DNA from 2 places in the Methylobacterium sp. Leaf106 genome. Region 2 is predicted to be linked to the other one. Evidence: riboswitches for the same ligand, from Rfam matches in the RefSeq annotation. Region 2 holds a riboswitch; the other holds the start of a gene.
What was found. A riboswitch is a leader RNA that binds a small molecule or an ion and turns the genes downstream of it on or off. The one in region 2 is predicted to bind cobalamin.
Positions count from the first base shown of each region.

Region 1 (7,652 bases), on a different contig from region 2:
CCTTCGACTTCCTGAAGGGCATCGCGGCCCACAACGACAAGGAATGGTTCGAGGAACATCGGGACGACTACGAGCGTGCGAAGTCCAACCTCGTCGAGGTGGCAGGTCTCCTGATCGACGCGGCATCACGCTTCGATCCCAAGGTGAAGAAGGCGAACGCCGAGCCGACGAAGTGCGTGACCCGCATCAACCGGGACATGCGCTTCGCCAAGGGCAAGCCGCCGTACAAGACGGACCTGTTCGTGATGCTCAACGGTGTCGGCGACTACCAGGGGTCGGCCTCGTACTACCTCCATGTCGAGCCCGGGGCCTGCTACGCGGGTGGGGGCATCTTCACGACCGAGCCGAAGGCGCTCGACAACATCCGCAAGCGGATCGCGGCCTCGGTGCCGAAATGGACCGGTGTCGTCGAGTCCCGCGAGATGAAGGCGATGTTCCCCGACGGGCTGACGAGCCCTGGCGAGCTCAAGCGGGCGCCTCAGGGGTACGATCCCGACCACCCGGCCATCGAGTACCTGCGCTTGAAGGGGTTCTGCGCCAACCGCAAACTGACGAACAAGCAAGTCCAGGGTGACGACGCCCTCGATGTGGTCGTCGAGACCTTCGCGGCGGCCCAGCCCCTCGTGGCCTACCTCAACGACGCCATCGTCGGCTGACGGACCTGATCGAAAAACCGGAACCGGCCAGGAACCATGGGCCGAAACGCGACTTCTCATAATAGGACGACATCGTCCTTTTAATGCTCCAAGTATGGTGCGCGGACCGCTCCGCTCCCGGCGTGGCGGACCACACGACCCAACAGACAGGCAGTTCGAATGTCCCGCGAGACGATCAAGACTTGGTACATCGCCGGCCTCCAGGCCTACCGTTCGGCCTCTGAGCAGGGCAAGGCGGCAGCCTCGCAGGCCGAGGGGCAGTTCACCGATCCGGAGTTCAAGAAGCTGGCCGGCGAAGGCGCGGCGCTGTGCGGCCGCCAGCAGCAGGCGATGATCGACTTCCTCAAGGAGCTCGACACCCAGCCGAACGACTTCAAGGACCGTATCCAGGCCGGCATCGCCGAAGGCACTGAGATGTCCGTCAAGGCTGCCCAGGACGACGAGACACGCGACGTCGCCATCGGCTTCGGTGCCCGAGCCGGCCTGACCTACGTGGCCACAGCGTTCCAGTGCCACGTGATTTACGCGAAGGCACTCGGCCTCTCGAAGCAGGCCGAGGAGTTCGAGCGCCTCGGCCAGGAGAGCAAGGCGCTGGAAGAGCGTTACGCAAAGGCCGCCGAGGCCGCGGTCGGCAAGCAGGCCGCCTAGCACTCGGGCGATAGGGATCACGGGGCCTTCGGCCTCGTGATGACGGCGACCGGCCGGCGCTCCGCCCCCTCGCGCAGGTCGCTCGCCGCTCACCATCACAGATGGACGGCCGTGCGGGACGCCTTGGCTTGGCCGTTCGCACGCACCACCTTCGGTGCATGCGTCCCCCAGCGAAATCGGCTCCGATCTTGGACCAATCCGGCAAGCGTACCCCCGTCCATTCGTCGCCGGACCGCCCGCGGCGTGGACGCCCGCGCGCCGACCAGGCCGGGCAGATCGAGGAACGCATCATCACTGTCGCCTCGTCCCTGTTCCTGGAGCAGGGGTTCGGTCGCACGACGGTCGACCAGATTGCGGAGCTCGCCCACACGGGCAAGACGACGCTGTACGGGCGCTTCCCGACCAAGGAGGCCCTCTTCTCGGCGGTGGTGCTCCGCTACGTCGACGTGTTGCAGGCCCGGATGGCCATCGTGCCCACGAGTGGGTCGTTGAAGGAGCGTCTCGTCCAGGTCGGCATCGAGCTCGCGAACCTCACCCTTGCCGAGGAGAGCATCGCCCTGATGCGCCTAACCATCGCCGAGGCGAAGGCATTTCCCGAGCTCGGTCGTGAGGGATTCCGGATCGGTTTCGGGGGGTGCGTCAGCTGCATCGCCGAATGCCTGGCGACGGATGCCTCCGACGCAGCGCTGGCCGAGGCCACCCCGACGGCGGTGCGGTTCGTCGAGATGGCCCTCCACCCCCTCTACATGCACGCCTTCTCCGGTGCAGACCTTTCCGGGTTGTGCGAGCGGGCGACCCGAGACGTGCCCGAAGTCGCCGAGATCCTGTTGAGCGGACGATGTTGATGTCCGCTTGAAGCATTTGGCGACCGAAAACGGTCTCGCCGCTTCCACCCAACCCAGTCGTTGACCTCTGCCTCAACAGGCTGGGCGCGGACCTTCTGAGGGTCGGCAAGGGGCCGGGAGTGGGCCCAGGGAACGGGTTCTATCCGTCAGATTTCCTCCACTAGAGATACCTGAGCCAGGCGATCTCGCGTCGGGATGCCTTGAAGCGCGAGAACCAGGCCGTCGGCCAGTAGAGGGGCACGACCAAGCCGACGTACCAGACCAGCACCCACCCGTAATCTGCCACGCCGAACACGCTGCCCTGCGTCGGGCCCCAGATGGCGGCGGCACCGTGATACAGGAGCCGCAGGATCGTCAGGTGGAGCAAGTAGAAGAACATCGGCGCACCGCCGAACACTGCTAAGGCCGCGACGACTGGGGCGTCGCGCCTTCGTTCAAGCGCGACGACGAGCAGCGCCCCGATCCCGAGCGTCAGCAGCAGGAACAGCAGCGAAGGGGGATACTTCGTCAGCGAAACGAAGCTCATCGTGGTTCGAAGCGCGTCGCCCTCGACGGCGAACCAGGGCATGTCGCCGTAGCCGTTCGCCAGACGTAGGATCACGAAGGCAATGAACATCCCGCAGCCGAGAGCCACAAACCGGCGCTCGCGGGTTTGCGCCGCGACGGTGGGCAGAAACCACGGGCCGACCGCGTAGCCGAGCACAATCACGCCAATCCACGGGAGCACGGGATAGGTCGTCTTGGCGACCAGCCCGAACGGCAGCGCGATGACGTCACGCTGGTGCAGCATCGCCCAGACCGGGAAGAACGGTTGGTGAGGCTGGAGGTGGATCGGGTCGAGGAGGTTGTGGCCACCGACGATCAGCAGTCCGACCGCGAGGAGGACAGGGCGTGGAAGGCCGACCAGCACCGCCAGGACGATCATGCAGACGCCGATGCACCAGATCACCTGCAGCCAGAGCGTCGGACTGGCGACGCCCCAGTACAGTTCCGAGAGGTAGAGGACCTCCAGCGCCATCAGCACGAGCCCACGCTTCAGCAGGTAGGCCCGTGTCTCCGCCAGTGTATGCCTGGTACCGAACAGGTACGCAGCCACGCCGGTCAACGCGATGAAGATGGGCGCGCACAGGCTGACGAGGAGGCGGGCCAGGGCCACGGCCGGCAGGGCAGCCCGTGCGTCGACCGGGTCGGCCACGGGTACGTGCAGGAACCAGGTCTCGCGCAGGTGATCGAGGAGCATCAGTACCATCACCAGTCCGCGTAGGGCATCGATGGAGGCGATGCGGGCGGACAGGGGCGATAGACTGACCGACGCCTCTGGCGGCTCCGGACGCTCGCCCATCAGAACCGCGCCGTCATGCTGACGGTGACGCGCCGCGGTTCACCGACGCCGACCCAGAAGGTGTTGTAGGAGCGCTCGTAGTAGGTCTCGTCGAAAATGTTGTCGACGTTCAGCCCGAAGCGCAGGTTCTCGTAGCGGTAGTAGGCCAGCGCGTCCGTCAAGACGTAGCCCGGCAAGCGGAAGCTCTCGACGCCGCTGTCGCCGAGCCGCGAGCCGATGGCGCGGAACCCGCCGCCGATCCCAAAACCCTTCCAGTCGCCCGCCTGGACCTCGTAGATGCCGAGCAGCGAGCCGCTGTGGCGTGGAATGTTGAGCAGCGGTGATCCGACCCTTAGCACCTCGTCGCGGGTGACCGCCGCGTCGATGAAGGCGTATCCGCCAATCACCCGGAACTCGGGCGTGACCTGCCCAACCAGGCTGACGTCGAAGCCCTGGCTGCGCACCGCCCCGGCGGCGATCTGGAAGAAGAAGTCTGCCGGGTCGGTGGTGAGTACGTTCTCCTTCTCGATGTGGAAGGCGGCGGCCGTCACGCTGAGGCCGTCGAACAGGTCGAGCTTGGTCCCGACCTCGTAGGCGAACCCGGTCTCGGGCGCGAAGGGCCGCGACGCGCTATCGAAGCCGGTGTTGGGGCGGAACGAGGCGGCGACGTTGCCGTAGAGCGCCAGGAACGACAGCGGCTGGTAGACGAGACCGGCCCGCGGCGAGAAGCCGGTACGGTCCTGCTCGGTGCGTTCGTTCGCGACCTTGTCGCGGAAGGTCTGGTTGTAAAAGTCGGTGCGGTTGCCCAGCAACAGCTTCCATTCCGGGCTCAGGGCGATCTGGTCCTGGAGGTAGACCGCCGTGTTGCCGACGTTCTCGCTGGCGCTGTAGCGGCGCGTGAACGGAGGCTTGGCCTGCCCGTAGACCGGGTTGAACAGGTCGATGGCGAAGGGGTCGAGACGCGGGGTCGAGCGCAGCAGGTTCTCGGTGCTGTTGTAGCGCTCGTGCTCCAGGCCGAGCAGCAGGGTGTGGGCGATGGGCCCGGTCTCGAAGCGCCCGACGAGTTCGGCCTGGCCGATGGCGACGCCCCAGGTGAAGTCGTGCTGGCGGAACTCGCGCAAGAGCGTGCGCCCGTCGTCGAGGATCCCGGTCGCGCCGGTCTGCAGGCCGGTGAGGCTACCGGTGTTGAGGTGCGTGGCGACCCGCAAATGCCAGTTGGTGTTGAAGGCGTGCTCCAGCCGCACCTGCAGCAGCGCGCTCTCGGACACGGAATCGTCGCCCGGCTCGCCGAAGAAGCGTGAGCGCGGGACGAGGCCGAGGCGGTTGTTCACCGCGACGGTGCCGCGGTCGAAGGTCTGGCGGTTGCGCAGGTACTGCGCCTCGAACGTGATCTTGGTGTCGGGGGTGACCTGCCAGCTCACCACCGGCGCCAGGAGCACCCGGTCGCCGTCGACGTAATCGCGAAAGCTGTCCTGGCGGGCGAGCGCGCCGTTGAAGCGATAGAGGACGCTGCCGTCCTCGCTCAGCGCGCCGCCGGCATCGACCGTGGTGCGGGCGGTGCCGAAGCTGCCGAACAGCGTGCCCATCTCGACGAAGGGTCGCGCTACGGGCTGCTTGGTCAGGATGTTGACGGTGCCCCCCGGATCGCTGCGGCCGTAGAGGGCTCCGGCCGGGCCCTTCAGGACCTCGATGGACTGGACGTTCTGGGTGTCGGGGGCGCCGTTGTAGCCGCGGGCGATGTTGAAGCCATTGAAGAAGATGTCCTGGGTCGCGAATCCCCGAACGGAGTAGAGGGCGAGGTTCTGAGCGCCAAAATCGTTCTGCTTTCCGACCCCGGGCACGTAGTCGAGCGCGCGCTCGACGCGGGTCGCGGCTGTGTCAATCAGGACTTCCCGGGGGATTACGTCGACCTGCTGCGGCAGGTCGAGGCGGGGCGTGATCGTCTTGGTGCCGCTGTAGAGGTCCGGCACCCGGTAGGTCGGCGTGGCGGTGAGGGTCCCCTCGACCGAGAGCGCGTCGAGCACCACGGCGGTCTCCTCAGAGCGCGCCCCCTGGGCTGCGACGGCGGTGGGGATCGCGCAGGACAAGGCCAGCACGGACATCAGCGGGATGGACGGTGAACGGGACACGTTGATGGGCCTCGGGCGACGGCAGTGGCACGTCACCGCGAACGAGGCCGAACCACGCGCAACGCGCATGCTTCCGCACCCGCCGGGGCACCCCGCCCAGCGTGTCTCGCGTGTGACCACGACTGACGGCAGGTCTCCTGGCTCGCGGGTCACTGCCCTTCACCGTCTTCCCGAGCGAGGCCGCTCAGTGACGTCGGTGGCGAAGGGCTCGCCGCTTACAGTTGCGGGGGCAGCCACGGCGTTGGGGCTACCCCCGCACCGCGTTCCCTTTTGATCCTCCGGGGAGGAACCGTCACGGCCGAGGTACCATGCCGACGCCCATGCCCGTCAACGGACCAAATGCAATGCACGAGGGGTTATGCCCTGCCGGCAACACTTGGGAGAATGGATCGCGCACTCCGTCCGTCAGCTCAGCACCTCGACCTGCTCCGGCGGCAAGCTACGCCACCAAGCGTCCGGGGATCGGAAAACCTCGTAGGTGAACCGGAGGACCTCATCCGGCTGGCGATGCGACGGGTCCACGCGACCACGCTCCGCGTTGCGGGACTTGAGCACCTCCCACGGCACGTCGAACACTTTCCACTCCACGGTGAGCTCGTGTCGGGCGACGATCCCGAGCTCGCGCTCGAACACGGGTCTGGTGAGATGGGTGTCCGCCATCACCACGCTGAAGGCGCTCGTCAGGGCGGCATCCAAGGCTGCTTCCTTGACCCGGTGCAGGAGGTCCCGGGCCGCATCGCCATGTAAGCCCTGCCTCAGTTCCCAGTAGACCTGCCGGTGCGGCGGCCAGAGCGTCTGCCGGAAGTCGTCGAGGGTGAGGTGAACCCAGCCGTCGAGAGGGTCGAAGCGGCGGGCGTAGGTCGTCTTCCCCGCGCCCGGGCAGCCGATCAGGCCGATCACCCTCTGGGGTGCCCCCGGAAGATTCCTGCCGGGCACCGTCCGGGTCACGGTCAGGCCGTCGCCTCCGCATCCTCGTCGTCGCTCGCCGAGCCCTCGATGATCTCGCCGCGCAGGTAACGAGCCTGGGCCTCGGCGACCCGGCGTGCGCCCTGGGCGTGGCGGGTCGACACCGTGCCGCCGGGCGCCTCGGGCCCGCCGCGCTTGATCGCCACGAGTTCCGGATCACCCCAATGGTCGAGCATCGCCTGGAACGCTTCGTAGCGGTCGGTATCGAAGGCGATGCGGTCGCCCATCATGTCCTTGTAGGGATGGGCCGGGTGCAGGCCGGCGCAGGGGACCCAGCCCGCCGGGATCGGGGTCGTGGCGGCATGGGTCCGACCGCTGCGCAGGAGCTTGGGCAGCACATGCGTATGCGGACCTTCAGGACTGGTACCGCCGGGGCCAGGGATCGAGGCATAGACCTCGACGCGCCCGACCCGCGCCAGGAACACCCGGTGCGGGCTCATGGCGACGAGATGCGGCCCAATAGGGTTAGCATGGTCAAACAGGGGCATGCCGACGCCGGCCCGCAGCCGCTCGACGGCCTCCGGATCGCGCACCCGCACGCAGGCATCCACGGCGAGCAGGCCGAGGCCGAGGTCGAACAGGATGTCGTCGCGATCCTCGACCCGGGCGGCGTTCCGGTCGGGCCCGAGTTCCGTCACCACGGTCCTGCGGTTCATCGTGCATGTCGCTTCCGGCAGGCAGAGGGCGACCGCGTGGTTCCAGCCCGAGGCGACCGCGGTCTCAAAGGCGATTGGCCTCAGGTCGGAACTCGGGGTCAGGGCGATGGCGCCGCGCGCGGTCGCAAGTCCCAGGCGCTCGTCCGGCAGCGCCACGACGGGTTCGTCGGGATCGCGCATGAACTCGGCGATGGCACCGAAGCTGCCAAGGCTCCAGGCCGTGGTTGGATCGGCCAGTGCACCGCGCAGAAGGGCGACGGTGGCATCAGGGCTGTTTGGGGAAGGCTGCATCGATCTCCTCCGTATGGGGCCCCGAACGGTTCCAGGGCAGGATGTAGGCGGTTCCGTCCGGTCCAGCCCCACGGCAAACCGTGACGCCGAACACGTCCGAAAGTAGCCGGTCGGTCAACGCAACGTCCGGGTGTCCATCG
Region 1 covers NZ_LMNB01000031.1:45,537-53,188, forward strand. Annotated here, with positions in the region: gene ASF34_RS15735 (DUF2461 domain-containing protein) at 1-656, shown strand, start outside; gene ASF34_RS15740 (DUF892 family protein) at 816-1,304, shown strand; gene ASF34_RS15745 (TetR/AcrR family transcriptional regulator) at 1,493-2,149, shown strand; gene ASF34_RS15750 (DUF1624 domain-containing protein) at 2,310-3,491, opposite strand; gene ASF34_RS15755 (TonB-dependent siderophore receptor) at 3,491-5,572, opposite strand; cobalamin riboswitch at 5,710-5,908, opposite strand; gene ASF34_RS15760 (AAA family ATPase) at 6,005-6,547, opposite strand; gene ASF34_RS15765 (DUF6925 family protein) at 6,550-7,512, opposite strand; gene ASF34_RS15770 (ABC transporter ATP-binding protein) at 7,487-7,652, opposite strand, start outside.
Region 1: linked by a shared signal. The riboswitch ahead of ASF34_RS15755 (TonB-dependent siderophore receptor) and the one ahead of ASF34_RS17720 (TonB-dependent receptor) in region 2 are both predicted to bind cobalamin.

Region 2 (7,652 bases):
GTACCGCTACTACGAGCCCGACATGGATGCGGCGATAGCCGAGCGCAACGCACTGGAACTGGACCTGCGCGAAGCCGTCCGGCTGGGGGAATTCGAGCTGTTCTACCAGCCGATCATCGCGCTCGAAAATGACGTGCTCAGCGGCTTCGAGGCGCTCATGCGCTGGAAAAATCCCACGCGGGGCTTCGTCTCCCCCAGCGAATTCATTCCCTTGGCCGAGGAAATCGGCCTGGTGGTGCCGTTGGGCGCCTGGGCTCTGAAGGAAGCCTGTTGCGAAGCGATGGAATGGCCGGGCGAGCTCAAGGTCGCCGTCAACGCCTCCACCGTGCAATTCGCCGAACTCGGCCTGGAACATGCCATCGTGATGGCGCTGACGGCGTCCGGCCTGCCGCCGCATCGGCTCGAACTGGAGATCACCGAGAGCGTGCTGATGGGTGACACGGAGAGCGCGATCGCGTGCCTGCATCGGCTGCGCCGGCTCGGCGTGCACATCGCCCTCGACGATTTCGGCACCGGCTTCTCGTCCTTGAGCTACCTGCGGCGATTCCCGTTCGACAAGATCAAGATCGATCGCTCCTTCATCCACGAGATCGGCGACTCCGATACGGCCGCGATCGTGCGCGCCGTCGTGGGCCTCGCCGAGAGGCTCGGCGCGCGCATCACCGCCGAGGGTGTGGAGGACGAGGCACAGCTCGCCCATGTGCGCCGGGAGGGCTTCACGGAAGCTCAGGGCTATCTGTTAGGCCGACCGCTCTCGGCGCCGGATGCGCTCCGGTTCGCCCGTGCCGCGAAAGAGCCGGTGGCCTGAGACCGTGCCGTCGGCCGGTGACAAACGGCCGTGTCCGGCGACCGGATCGGCCGGTCATCCGCGTTCGACGCTCGATGCTTCGCCGACACGGAAAAGGCCGCCGACGCGGGCCTCCCTCCGCCACCGTTTTTGAGGGCGGCCGGAAAACCGGTTACGATGGGGCATCAGAGGCAGAGCCCCCGAGCCAGGACGAGCGATGAGCCAGGACCCTTCCCCCACCAGCACCGCCGCCCATGCGGTGTTCGACGTCGCCGCCGCCGTGGCGGCCCTGCCCGAGGCTTGTTCCACCATGGTGGCCGACCATCGGTTCGTCGATCAGCCGGCGGCGAGCGCGCGGGTGTTCCGGGTCTATTCGCCGACCCCGCCGCACAGCCACGCCTCCTGCGACGAGTATCTCTACGTGCTCTCCGGCCGCTGCATGATGAAGTTCGCCGACGAGCCGGCGGTGGAGGTCGGGCCGGGCAAGCTGGTGATGTTCCAGCGCGGCGTGGTGCATTCGGTGCCGGAGATCCTGGAGGAGCCGATGGTGTTCCTCTCCGTCGACACACCCCGCCGCGAACCGCGCGACATCCGCTTCGTCTCGGACGGCACCGGCACGCCCGACACCTTCATGCGCCAGTCGCAGCAGGCCCAGCAGCAGTAAGGCACACGCCCTTCCCCTCTCCCCGCCGGGCGGGGAGAGGACGTCGTCCTCCCCTCGTCGGGAGGCGACGTGAGCCCGCCAGGGCGAGGGTGAGGGGGTATCTCCGGATGCGGCTCCTTCGGCCAAGCCCCCTCACCCTCGGCTGCCGCCTCGCCGCGCCGACGACGGGGTCGTCGCGGCCCTCTCCCCGCGCGCGGAGAGAGGGGAATGCGCGCCGGCCTTCGGGTCCAACAGTCTGAGGTCACGTCCCTATTCAAAAGAGGCTGGTCCCCCTCTCCCCGCTAGGCGGGGAGAGGACGTCGTCCTCCCCATGCCGGGAGGCGACGTGAGCCCGCCAGGGCGAGGGTGAGAGGGTCTCTCCGGGTAGGGCTCCTTCGGCCGCGCCCCCTCACCCTCGGCTGCCGCCTCGCCGTGCCGACGACGGGGTCGTCGCGGCCCTCTCCCCGCGCGCGGGGAGAGGGGAATGCGCACCAGCCTTTAGGCCGATGCGCCGCCAGCCGATGACGAGCCCCGTCGTCACGAGGGCTCCGGCGAGCAGGTTCAGCAGCCATTGCACCGCATCTCTCGCCGGCGGGTGGCCGACGAGGACCGGCAGGTCAAGGCGGTGGAGCGCCGTGAACAGCCAGCGGTTGACACGGCCCGAACGGTCGAGCCGGTTCAAGATCTCGCCGCTCTGCGGATCGACGTGAAGCCAGGTGGCGGCCGGGTCGGCGAAGCGCAGGCGCAGGATGGGGAGCGTCCCGCTCGTGAGCGGCGACCAGTAGAGATCGTGGGTGTCGAGGCGCTCGACGCCTTCCAGCCTCGCACCCGCCATGGCGAGACCGGCCGCCGCCGCGATCCGGGCGGTCGAGGGTGCGTCTCCGATCACCCGGCCGCCGGTGCGGTCGAGCCCCGTCGCGACCCAGTGCCCGCCGATCCGCGCGAGATGCAGGCCGAGAGGAGCATGCGCGCCGATCTCGCGGAGGCTTTCGGTCGTGAGGCCGATGGGGCTGTCCGCCCCGGCATAAGCCTCGCGCAGGTCGGCGGGCGGCGCGAGGGAGGTGAACCAGCGGTTCGGGTTCATGGAGAGCCAGCCGCTGAGGATGAAGATGGTGAGCCCGATCCCGCCGATGAGCCCGGCGAGGTGGTGCCATCGCGCCATCCCGCGATAGGGCGTGACGCGTCCTCCTGCGTAGCGCCGCCTCAGGCGCAGGCGCCAGATCCCCAGGACGAGGCCGCTGAGCGCCGTGAACGCGGCGATGCCGGAGAGCCACAGCACTACATCGCGCCAGAGGTCGGCGCGGGCGCGCAGCGGCGTGAGATAGACCCAATGGGTGACGGCGCCGACCCAGTTCCAGCCGCGCTCGAACCGCGTCGTGTCGAGCACGATCTCGCCCGTCCTTTCCGAGACGTAGAGCTCCGTGCCGGCCGCGTCGTTCAACGCGACCTTGTGGAACGGGCGGAGCGGATCATAGCGCGCCGTCACCGTCCATTGGTCGCGCTCGACCTCCTCCACGGACGCGCCGGGACCGGCCCCGGTGAGGCGCCGGGCCGCCTCGGCATCGACCAGCCCGGCCGGCGCGCCGGTTCGCGCCGAGAGAGTGATGCGGCGGCCGTCGCTGGCCGACATCCGGTAGAAAGGCTCGTCCCCGCGCATCTCCAGATCGAGGCTGCGGGGCATGCCCTGCAGCCCGGCGGCGGCCAGGGCCTCGTCAGGCGAGACCGCGACCGCCTCCCACGCCATCGGGCGAAGACGCGCGAGACGCTCCGTCTCCGTCAAGCTCGGGAACGGCACGTAGAGCATCACCAGCCCGGAGCCGATCCAGAGGGCGAAGAGCAGCCCGGTGGCGATGCCGAGCCAGCGGTGGCCGAGGACCAGCCACCGCTTCCCTCGTTTCAGCAGGCTCACCACGCGACGCTGTAGGCCACCTCGAACGAGCGCGGTCGCCCGAGGATCCAATTGGTGCCGATGCCGTCCACGGCGTTGCCGCTGATCGCGTAGGTCTTATCGAACAGGTTGTAGACGCGGAGGCTCAGGCGCGAGGCCGGGGTGACCTGATGGTCGAGGCCGAGATGGGCGAGGGTGTAGTCGGGCCGCGGCGCGGTATTGGAGAAGTCGCTGAAGACCCGGCCGACATTCTGGAGCCCGATGCGCGCCTCCCAGTCACGGGCGAAGGCCCAATTGAGCCAGACATTGGCGACGCGCTCGGGCACGTCGATGGGCTGGTTGCCCGCATAGGACACCGCCCCCTCCCGGAACTCGTCGTATTGCGCGTGGAGCAGAGCGAGGTTGGCGTCGATGCGCCAGCCATCGGGCAGGCGCAGGGCGAGCGCCCCCTCCACCCCGTGCGAGGATTGCCGGCCGACCTGGGTCGAGACATTGGGCTGGCCCGGCACCGCCGAGATCAGCTTGTCCTTGACGATGCGATAGCCGGCGAGCGTCCATTCAAGGGCGCCGTTCAGCGCGAGGCCCTTGGCCCCGACCTCGATCTGCTCGCCGGTGGAGAGGTCGAAATTGGCGTTCGATTGCGACAGGCTGATGAGGCTCCCCACCGGATCGGTGGCGGTGGCGTATTGCACGTAGAGGGCCGAATCCGGCGTCGGGTTGTAGACGAGGCCGAACCGGTAACTCAGGGCCTCGAACGAGCGGGCGAAGGTGTCGCCGGTCTGCAGGTTGCGCCGGTGCAGGGTCGGCGCGTCGAAACGCACGCCGGTGAGGAAGGAGAGCTGGTCGCTCAGGATCAGCCGGTTCTCGGCGAAGACCGAGGCTTGGTTGGTGCTGGTGGCATAGGCCGGGCTGGCGCGGCCATTGGCCGGGAACAGGCCCGGATCGTAATTGTACGGATCGACGCTGGTGACGAGGCTGCTGCCCGCGCTGGAGAAGTTGTTGGTGTGGCGGAAATCCACGTGGTTCACGTCGAATCCGATGGCGAACTCGTTGCGGAAGCCGAACACGTTGCCCTTGAAGGCCGCGTCGAAGCGGTTCCCGACCTGCTCCTGTTGGTGGTAGATTTCGGTATAGCTGGACCGGTCGATGAGGCCCGTGCCGCGATTGAAGCTGTATTGCTCGACATCGAGCCAGTGGCGGCGGCTCTGCAGCCGGTAGGCGGTGTTGCGGATGGTGATGTCGGCGCTCGGCGTCCACTCGGTCTTGAGCTGGGTCCAGTTGTCGGACCAGATGACCTTCGCGCCGTCGACATTGTAGTTGTTGTTGCGCAGGGACTGGACGATCCGGCCATCGACCAGCGGCGTGCCCCAGTAGCGGGCGGGCTCCTGGTAGCCGAGATCGTGGCTGAGGGTCACCGCGAGATCGGGGTTCAGCTGGAACAGCAGCGCGCCCGAGACCGCGAGGTTGCGGAAATCCCCGTTCGGGCTGGTCCAGCCGCCATCGCGGTTGCCGCTGACATTGAGGCGGTAGGCCACCGCATCGCCGATGGGACCGCCGAGATCGACGGCGAGGCGCGCGAGCCCGTCCGACCCGGTGGCGGCGCGGGCGGCATGGATCGGCGTGAAGCTCGGCTTCTTCGAGACCACGTTGACCACGCCGCCGATGGCGCCGTCGCCGTAGAGCACGGAGGCCGGGCCGCGCAGCACCTCGATCCGCTCCACGTTCCAGGTATCGAATGGGAAGGTCACGGTACCGGCTCCCACGAACAGCCGCGTGCCGTCATAGAGTTGCTGGATCGAGTTCGGCCCGGCGAAGCCCCGGCTGGAGAAGGCGCCGTTGCCATTGCCGGGTGAGGCGATGGTGGTGATGCCGGTGGCGTTCTGCGTCACCGCCTCGACCACCGTGTTCTGGCCCCGGATACGGGCGGTCTCGCCGCTGATGACGTCGATGCTGGCGGGCGTCTCCAGCGGCGTCAGGCCGAGGCGACTGGCGCTGCGGGAAGGGGTCGAGAGGTTGAGCCCGACCGGGTTGGCGCGGGTGAAGCCGACCCCGCTCCCCTCCACGGTGAGCTGGTCGAGGGTGACGGCATTCTGGCTGACGGAATCCTGTGCCCGGACCTGACCGGCGAGCAGGGTCGAGCCGAAGAGCGACGCGAGGAAAGCGGTGGCGCGGGCCGGGGATGTCCGCCCGGGCGCGCGGTGGGTGACCTGTCTGGGCATGTTCGTTTTGGCAAACCGGAGTGATCGCTGGCCGAATGCCGCGCCCCCTCTGCTAAATCGTATGTTATAACGTTACAATGCAGCAGACCGGGCAAAATGCCTGCGTGCGGGACCGGACGGTCTCGCCGAAGGCATCCTGAGGAGCGATTCTGTAACGGAAGGAACGGGAACGATCGGGCATCGCAGGCAGACGGCAGGCGCGGCTCAGCGCAGTGGCACGTCACCGCGAACGAAGCCGATGCATTCGCGACATGCGAACGCCCCGACACCCCACCAGGACACCCCGCCCGATGCGTTTCGCGTGTGACCACGACTGACGGCAGGTCTCCTGGCTCGCGGGTCGCCGCCCTCTCATCGTCTTCCCAGGTGATCACCCAGTGACGTGTTGATGAAGGACTCGCCGCTTACAGTTGCGGGGGCAGCCGCGGCATCGGACACAAGGTCCTCACCGCGTTCCCTTTTGATCCCCCGAAGAGGAACCGTCACGCTCAAGCTAGTCGAGGCCGGGAGACCGCGTCAACGACGTCACGGCAACAGCCCAAAAGAAAAGCCCCGGATCTTTCGATCCGGGGCCGATCTCATCGGATGCGCGTCGCCTACCAGCGGTAGGTGACGGAGCCGGTGATGCGGCGGCCTTCGCCGTAATTGCAGCCGACGAATCTGACCTGTTGCGAGCAGGTGCCGACATAGACGCGGTCCGTGATGTTGTTCGCTGCCACCTGGAAGCGCCAGTTCTCGTAGGTGTACCGGAGCGACGCGTCGAAGAGGACGTAATCCGGCACGCGGATGTTGTTCTGGGGATCGCCAAACGATTCCCCGATGTAGCGGACACCGCCGCCGATCCCGAGCCCGCGGAACATGCCGGTCTGGATCGTGTAATCGAGCCAGGTTGCGGCGGTGAAGTTCGGCACCTGTATCGGCCGCTTCCCGACCGCGCTGGGATTGCCATCAGGCGCATTGTCCTTTGTCACTTCGGCCTGCAGGACCGTGAGCGACGAGATGAGCTTCAAGCCGTCGAGGAGGTCGACGGTGGCTTCACTCTCGAAGCCCTTCACCTCGACTTCACCGTTCTGGTAGAAGGCCTGCTGCAACGGATCGCTGGGATTGAAGAACAGGGCGTTGGTCTTCTTTGTGTTGAACACGGAGAAGAGGATCGATGTAGCCTGGCCCGGCGGCTGGAACTTGACGCCGGCCTCGATGGTCTCGCCGATCTCGGGCTTGGCCGGCGTGATGTTGTAGGTCAGTGGCACCGGACCGATGCCGGGCACGTCCATGCTCGTGCTGGTCTGAAGGAAGACCGGTAGCACGTTGAACGAGCGGGCCGCCGAGACATAGGGCGTCAGGCCGTTATCGAAGAGATACGAGAGCCCGACGCGGCCGCTATAGGATTGCGCGTCCTGGTTCGCACCGAAGCTCGTGGGAATCCCGTTCGGGAACGGGATGGCGTTGAGCATTTGGCGCACGGTGTCGATGACCGGGTTCTGGGCGTCGGTCTTCGTCGTCACCCAATCGTAGCGGGCGTTCATGCTGAGCAGCCAGTGATCGTAGAATTTGACCTGATCCTGCGCGTAAACGCCCACTTGGTCCTGTTGCAACCGTGACAGGAGGGAACGCGGAAGCTGGGCGACGGGCTGGCCGTAGACAGGGTTGAGAATGTTGAGCGGGCCGACGAATGGACCGACTCCGAGTAGGCCGAAGCTCGTACCGCCGAACTGGTCACTCTTGTTCTTGATCTTGCTGTAATCGACCCCGAGCAACGCGGTGTTCTTGATGTCACCGAACTGCGCATCGTGCTGAATCTGGGTATCGACGGTGAAGACGCCGTAGTCTTCGAGCCAGGTCTGAGCCTCGCGGTTTACGATGTTGGGCATCGCCGAATTGGTGACGCTCGTGGAATAGATCGCGTTGTAGTCGGTCGAGGCATGGGCGTAGCGCAGGTTCTGGCGCACGGTCCAATGGTCGTCGAACCGGTGGGAGAACTGGTAGCCGCCCTCGAAATGCTCGGCGAGGAAGCGCGAGAAGCCCGGCTCCCCGAGGAAGCGGCTGCGCATCTCCGATTTATAGGGACTGCTGCCCCGGGTGTATTCGCGCGGGATGGCGCGGAACGTGTCGCCG
Region 2 covers NZ_LMNB01000033.1:10,313-17,964, reverse strand. Annotated here, with positions in the region: gene ASF34_RS17735 (bifunctional diguanylate cyclase/phosphodiesterase) at 1-808, shown strand, start outside; gene ASF34_RS17730 (cupin domain-containing protein) at 1,005-1,451, shown strand; gene ASF34_RS17725 (PepSY domain-containing protein) at 1,840-3,342, opposite strand; gene ASF34_RS17720 (TonB-dependent receptor) at 3,336-5,537, opposite strand; cobalamin riboswitch at 5,839-6,036, opposite strand; gene ASF34_RS17715 (TonB-dependent siderophore receptor) at 6,134-7,652, opposite strand, start outside.